DNA from 2 places in the Methylovorus glucosotrophus genome. Region 1 is predicted to be linked to the other one. Evidence: riboswitches for the same ligand, from Rfam matches in the RefSeq annotation. Region 1 holds a riboswitch; the other holds the start of a gene.
What was found. Region 1 has a riboswitch for cobalamin ahead of FNL37_RS11415 (TonB-dependent receptor domain-containing protein). Riboswitches for the same ligand answer to the same signal wherever they lie in the genome.

Region 1 (3,846 bases):
GATTTTTACCCGACAGGGCAAAGGCGAACCCCGTCTGTCAGCATCTGCAGGTTATGGCAGCAACAACACACAACAGGCATCTGCGGCCTTGAGTGGCTCCGTGGGCGATACTCGCTATGCTGCGAGCGTCGCGTCGCTCACCACAGATGGTATTTCGTCATTCAGGACCCAATCCGGACGAGATCAAGATCACGATGGTTTTCGCAATCTGAGCTTTAATGGCAACATCAGCCACACTCTGGCAGAAGGTCATGAAATTGGTGCTCAGGTATACACATCAAATGGTCACTATGACTTTGACGGTAATGACTTTCCTGCCAATCAGGATTTGCGTCAACAAAGCTTTGCCCTTACCAGCAAAAACAAAATCACCGAATACTGGCAGAGCCAGTTCCGCATAGGCGAAAGCCAGGACGATCTTTACAGCGTCGGCAGTTTCGGCGTCAGCTCGTTGCGCACCAAGCAGCGCCAACACTATTGGCAGAATGACTTGCGCTTGCCATTGGGCACATTAACTCTTGCCTATGACAGACTAGAAGACAAGGTCGATGGGAATGGCAGCTACACCGTCGACAAACGGTTTAATAATGGCTACCTTGCAAGCTATCTGCTTGAGAAAAATGCCCATGCATTCAAGTTTGGCTTACGCCGAGACAATAACTCCCAATTTGGGGAACATACCACCGGGAACATAGGATATGGGTATCGCCTTAATGATTACTGGCGCGTGAATGGAAGCTTTGGTACAGCCTTCCGGGCACCGACCTTTAATGATTTATATCTTCCATTTCAGGATTATGGATTTGGCTATACCTATCAAGGCAACCCCAACCTTAAACCTGAAACATCACGCAATACCGAAGCGGCCGTTGTCTACGATCAAGGACATCACCGTATCAGCTTGACGGCCTACCATAACGAAATTGACAACCTGCTGGTGGGTACAAATGGCACCCTGACAGATTTTCCCAGCAATGTAGGCTCCGCCAAAATTAAAGGCGCCACATTAAGCTATGAGGGCTGGATAGAAAATTATCACCTGCGAGCAAGCGCAGATGTACAAGATCCACGGAATGAAGATACCGGAAAAGTGATTGCCCGTCGGGCACGTCAATATGGCTCTCTCTGGCTGGGGCAGGTATGGGGAAAGTTTGAGATCGGGACAGAAGTAATCGCCAGTGGCAAGCGCTTCAATGATCCTGAGAACCAAATCGTTATGGCTGGTTACACCCTGGTTAATCTCACTGGAAAATACAAAATCAATGAAGACTGGTCATTGAATGCAAGACTGAATAATTTGCTGGATAAAGACTACACCTTGGTAACAACCGCTACGACCTTCACCCCTACTGCACCACCGTACGGTACCCCTGGGACCAATCTCTTCATCAGTGTACGTTACTCGCCTTCAAAATAAAGTTCAGGCCCTTCATTTATGGAGGGTCTTTTTTTAAATCTACCAGTTTGAGGTTACAATCCAAGGCACTAAGCAAGCACAACGGAGTTTTGACGAAATGCCGCAGCACAACAAGCAGTCTTTCTGGGTGGGCGCTATCCTGATTCTTTTGATCATCGCCACTCGCACCCAGCATTTCGGCAATGATGTTTACCTGCCTGACGCCACGCTGGCGGTGCTGTTCATGGGCGGCTTGCTGATTACGAACACCGGTTGGCTGGGGCTGGCGCTGATTGCGGCATTTGGCATGGATGGGTATGCCATGGGCTGGCAAGGCGTGTCGGATTACTGCATGTCGCCTGGTTACTGGGGCCTGATTCCCACCTATGGCCTGGTATGGGGCGCGGGACGGTTACTGGCGGATAGTGACAAGCCATTTTCCATCTTGCCATTTGCATTGTTTGCCTGGGGCTCCACCAGCATTGCTTTTGTGGTATCCAATGCATTCTGGTTTGCGTTTTCAGACAAAGTGGATAGCCTGACCATTACCGAATTTAGCGTCCGCGTAGCCAAGTATTACATGCCCTATGTAGGCTACGCGTTGATGTATGTGGCGATTGGTTGGCTGGCAGCCCGTTTATTCAAATTGCGTATCGCCGCTCCCAGCCGCATATCGCTTTAATCTTTGTCGGGTAGCGTGTAGCGCCCCACGTCAGTCCATCAACATTCTCAGCCCGGCAATCTGCTGGGCTGCATGCATACAAGCTGGCAAAAAGTGTATCTCCAAACGCCTAACATTCGTTCCTCGCTTTTCCTCAACCGCATTTCCCCGCCTGTTTATTTTCGGCGACATCGCATATAATTCACGCAGTTGTTCAGGTGCCGAAGTCGCTATTCTGCGATGAGGTGAAACTGGGAAACAGGTGCGTTTTCACAAACAAACCCTGTGCTGCCCCCGCAACGGTAATTACGTGTGGTTGATCCTACACGCCACTGTGCATAGCCATGGGAAGGCGGATTAACAAAACGTATGAGCCCGGAGACCGGCCTGATGATTCAAGGGATTGCTGCGGGGTTGCAGCGTCACCAGACTCGCTTCAGCTGTTCTCCACTCTGTCTTGATTACCACGCCACAGGCGCAAGCGTTGCCGGGAACAGCATAAGGAAAATTCCATGCTTCACCGTTCTGCACTCGCCATCGCGTTTGCGCCTTTGTTTGCGCATTCATTCAATTCACTGGCGGCCGATACCACGCTGTCAGACATCGTCGTCACCGCCGCCCGCACCGAACAAAAAGTCAGCGATGCGCTGGGCGATATTTCCGTGATTACCCAGGATCAGATTCAGAAAGCCGGTCAGACGACCCTGGTGCAACTGCTCGCCATGCAGCCCGGCGTGCAGATCGTACAGAATGGCGGCACCGGCAAATCTGCTGATGTCTTTATTCGTGGTGCCAACGCCACACATACTGTGGTGCTGATTGATGGTCTGCGTGTGAACTCTGCCACGACAGGCACTACAGCACTTGAAAACATTCCACTCGACCAGATTGAGCGTGTCGAAATCCTGCGCGGCCCGGCCAGCGGCTTGTATGGCGCAGACGCCATCGGCGGCGTCATCCAGATTTTTACCAAATCCGGCAAAGGCAAACCGCGCCTGAATGCGAGCGTGGGCCTGGGCACCTATGGCAGCAGCAGCGCCACGGCAGGAATTGCTGGACGCGTAGAAAACACCAGTTTCAGCGTGCAGGCCGGCGCCAGTTCCACCAATGGCGTCTCTGCAATTGCGAATAAAACCCTGATCACGTATAACCCGGACGACGATGGTTACAGCAACCGCAATGTCTCACTCAAGCTGGCCCAGCACTTCAGCGAAAACCACGAACTCGGCATACAAGGTTGGTTGAACGAAGGCACCAATCACTACGATGGCGGCAACATTACCCCCCTCGCCAACCCTAGAAACCGCTTTGATTTTTATGGAAACCGCCGTCAAAACCTGGTCTCGATTTACAGCAAAAATCAGTTCACCGAAAACTGGCTGAGCAATTTCAGCGTCGGCCAGAGTGAGGACAATCTGGAGTCATTCAGCCCCAACACAGCCAATACCCTGAAAGTCCGTTCGCTATTCAAGACCACGCAGACGCAATATGCATGGCAAAACGACATCACCACGGATATAGGCTTATTTACCCTGGGTGCCGAGCGTCGCGAGCAAAAAGTGGAAGGAACCACCACATTTGCCAAGGATGAACGCAATATTCAGTCATATCTGACGGGCTGGCAGTACAAACTCGGCAGTCATCAATTTCAGGCCAACGCTCGCCTGGATCAGAATTCGCAATTTGGGGATAAAACCACCGGCAGTCTGGCCTATGGTTACCAGATCAACGCGGAATGGCGTGCACACGCCTCCTATGGCACCGCGTTCAGTGCGCCTACATTCAATCA
Region 2 (3,846 bases), on a different contig from region 1:
CGTGGCAAGGAGATCTTCTCGCGCTCGCTGTGGAAGGGCGTGTCCTCCATAGGCGGGATTGCCGATGAGCTTTACTCCGCCGATGGCATTGAGCAGGTGCTGCAGGAGTATTTTGAAGACGACGCGCTGCAGGACTGCCTGACCAACACCCTGATCACCAGCTATGACCTGCAAAACCGCGAGCCTATTTTTTTCAAGAGCTGGAAAGATGAACACAAACCGCTGCTGCTCAAACACGTGGCGCGTGCCACATCGGCCGCGCCTACCTATTTTGAACCCACCCAGATCGAAGTAGCAGGCTCGCTGAAAACCCTGGTGGATGGTGGCGTATTTATCAATTCGCCCTCGGTATCGGCTTATGCCGAAGCCAAACGCATTTTCCCGGATGAAACCGAGTTTCTGCTGGTTTCGCTAGGCACCGGCGAGCTGATCAGGCCGATTACCTTTGATGAGGCGAAAGACTGGGGCAAGGCTGGCTGGGTGCTACCGCTGTTGAGCTGCATGTTTGATGGCGTGGCCGATGCCGCCAATTACCAGATGCAGATGATACTGGGCGACCATTACTACCGGCTGCAAACGGAATTGAGCATCGCCTCGGATGACATGGATAACGCCACCAAGGGCAATATTGAAAACCTGAAAGCGGAAGCCAAAAAACTGATCAAAGCCAACAAGGCCACGCTGGAGACGATCTATCAGGCGCTGGCGCGCTAAGCGCTGCCAGCATCACCATGCAATGCCCCGGCTAACTGCACAAACGTGACAGGGAATCAAAATCAAACGCCTGTCCGCTGATGCTCTTCTGAAACACATCCTGCTGCTGAATCCGCTGCGGGGTGTTGAAAGTCGCGCTATTCAGCTTGTCGATAAACCCATCGTCCACCAGCATGGCACAAGCCAGGCTGCGGGAGTATTCCGACTTCAACACGGACAGCATCTGGGCATGCTCAAAATCAAACTCCACGATCTTTTGCAGCGATTTCGCATAGGTCGTTCTGACCGAAATCACCTCAGGCAAGCTGGAGGATTGCGCAATCAGCGGCTCAATATCATCGCGTATGCCATCCCGGTTTTTGTCTGGCCCCGAGAGTGGGCTGGTCTTGACCTCAGTATGCAGCAAGGCAGCCGCCCAGCCGGGCAGTTTGTCGCAGGCAGATAGCGTCAACAGCAGTCCGGCAGCGCCAAATAGCGGCACCAGCCGGGCAAGCTTCGCGGATATAAACAGAAGGTTCATGCGCACAATAATTAAGAGAGTTTCACGAGCTGAAAGGCCTCATGTAGCCAGATCAAGACTTATGCAGAAAGTATACAGCCCATGCAAAATCCGTCGATCCAGGGGTGACAGAATTGTCACCTTCTCCTGCCAAAGGCCCACTGCGCGTGCCTCTTAACATTTCTTAATACTTATTCAAGCTTCCCCTTTATAATCTATGCACACTGCCAGGTGCCTGCCCTCTCGCTCGAGGGGAAAGGTGAAACGGGAAACAGGTGAAATGCCTGTGCTGCCCCCGCAACGGTAAGCGAGTATGGATGTGCCATCGACGCCACTGGGCCTTGTGCCTGGGAAGGCGGTGCATCAAGCCTCGCGAGCCCGGAGACCGGCCTGCCAGTCACGAAGGAACTACCGCGGGGCGCGGTGTTTGGGCAAGGCTGATCAGCCATCTCATACTCAGGCTCTGTGGTTTTTCCATGATGAATCGGCATGCGGGGTCGCATGCGAACATTTAGGAAACGCCCATGAAACGCACTGCCATGGCGAGCCTGACCGGCTTGCTTTTTTCCGTGTCCGCTTACGCTGAAGATATTCAGCCGCTGGAAGAAGTCGAAGTATCCGCACAAAGCCTCAAACCCGAATCCCGCCTCAAACAGCCACTTTCCACCGGCAGCCGCCTCGGCCTGACGCCATTTGAAACGCCCGCCAGCATTGAGGCTGTGGATGCCGACACCATACGCCGCCGCGGCGATATCAGTATCCGCGAAGCCATATCACGCAGCACCGGTATCAGCGACATCAGCAATCTCGGCGTGGGCAATGCCTTTTCAGCGCGCGGCTTTAGCGGCAATGATTCCATCGGTCAGGCAGAAGATGGCGTACGGCTCTTGACCGCCGCCAGCACGATCACGTTTCCCTCCGACACCTGGGGCTATGAACGCATCGAGGTGTTGCGCGGGCCAGCTTCGGTGTTGTTTGGCACCGGCACCGTGGGTGGCATCATCAACAGCATACGCAAGGCGCCGAGCCGTGAAGCTTCATTTGAAGCACTGACCGGCTGGGGCACCCGCGGCGAATACCGCGCTGGCGTGGGAGGCACCGGGGCCGTGGGCGAGATAGGCGCATTCCGCATTGATGCCTCCGCCACCGGCGGCAATGGCTATGTGGACCGTGGCGAGCATCAGAGCCGCAAGCTCATGAGCGGCCTGCAACTGGTCCCCAGCGATCGTCTGCGCGTCGATTTCACCTTTGATCATAGCAAAGACTCCCCGACCACCTACACCGGCATCCCTTTGCGCGATGGCCGCATCGACAGCAGCCTGCGCAAGCAGAATTACAACGTGCAAGACAGTGCCATGGATTTTGCCGATGACCGCCTGCGCGCCAAGGTGGAATGGGATATTTCAGATAGCCTGAAACTCACCAACATCAGCTACTGGTTTAACAGCCGCCGCCACTGGCGCAACCTGGAATACTATGCTCTCGATAGTGCCAGCAATACCGTAACGCGATCGGGCTATACCGAGATCAAACACCAGCTGAAACAGCTGGGCAACCGCTTGGAACTGGCCAGCATAGCCGATGCCTTCGGCCACAAGAACCGCTGGGCCATGGGCTGGGAAACCACGCGCGTGGATCTGCGTTATATCGACAACTTTTATGATGGCACGGATGGAAGTAACACCGTGCCGGCCAAGGGTTTTGCGCCGGGTTACTACTCCGATGCCGCGCTGGACCCGACCATCCCCGAATTCAAGGCACGCACCTTGCAAAACGCCCTGTTTGTGGAAGATGCGCTGGACCTGACCGAGCGACTGAAACTCACCGCAGGCTTGCGCCAGGACTGGATCAATGTCGATCATCAGAACTTCATCAAGGGCACTTCCTTCGACAAGGATTACTCGCCCTTTTCCTATCGCCTGGGCACGGTGTTCACCGCTACTCCTGGCCTGGCCGTGTATGGGCAATACAGCCAGGGCTCGGACCCGGTATCGTCCATCGTCTCCTTGCGTCCCGGCAGCAAAGCCTACAAGCTGACCACCGCCAAACAGGCCGAAGTCGGCATCAAGCACATGCTGGATCACGGCAAAGGCGAAGTGACGCTGGCGCTGTACCACATCGCCAAGGACGACATCCTGACACGCGACCCTGCCGATCAGCGGCTGACAGTGCAAGGCGGCAAGCAGTCTTCACGCGGTGTGGAGCTTTCCACCCTGCTGCTGCCAAGCGCACATTGGCGTGTAGACGCCAATGTGGCACTGCTGAAGGCGCGCTATGACGAATTGCTGGAAAGCGGTGCCTCACGCGCAGGCAATACGCCGACCAATGTACCGGAGAAAGTCGCCAACGCCTGGGTTTACTACCAGCTGGGTGACTGGTCCATGGGTGCGGGGGCCCGACTGGTAGGGCAACGCTACGCCGACACGGCCAACACCTCGGTCATGCCGGGCTATACCGTGTATGACGCCAACATTGCCTGGCGTGCCAACCGCCACACCACCCTGCGCCTCAACGCCCGCAATCTGGGTGACAAGCTCTACGCCAGCACCTATTACGACACCAGCCAGTTTATCCTCGGCCCCTCACGTAGTCTGGAACTAACGGCCGAAGTCAGCTACTGATTACTGCCGGAG

Region 2: another riboswitch for cobalamin. It lies ahead of FNL37_RS04520 (TonB-dependent receptor); the one in region 1 lies ahead of FNL37_RS11415 (TonB-dependent receptor domain-containing protein).

What each region holds. Positions count from the first base shown of each region.
Region 1 is NZ_VMSE01000002.1:97,171-101,016, reverse strand. It holds gene FNL37_RS11425 (TonB-dependent receptor domain-containing protein) at 1-1,417, shown strand, start outside; gene FNL37_RS11420 (hypothetical protein) at 1,515-2,078, shown strand; cobalamin riboswitch at 2,257-2,462, shown strand; gene FNL37_RS11415 (TonB-dependent receptor domain-containing protein) at 2,570-3,846, shown strand, end outside.
Region 2 is NZ_VMSE01000001.1:959,710-963,555, reverse strand. It holds gene FNL37_RS04530 (patatin-like phospholipase family protein) at 1-714, shown strand, start outside; gene FNL37_RS04525 (hypothetical protein) at 746-1,234, opposite strand; cobalamin riboswitch at 1,426-1,621, shown strand; gene FNL37_RS04520 (TonB-dependent receptor) at 1,738-3,834, shown strand.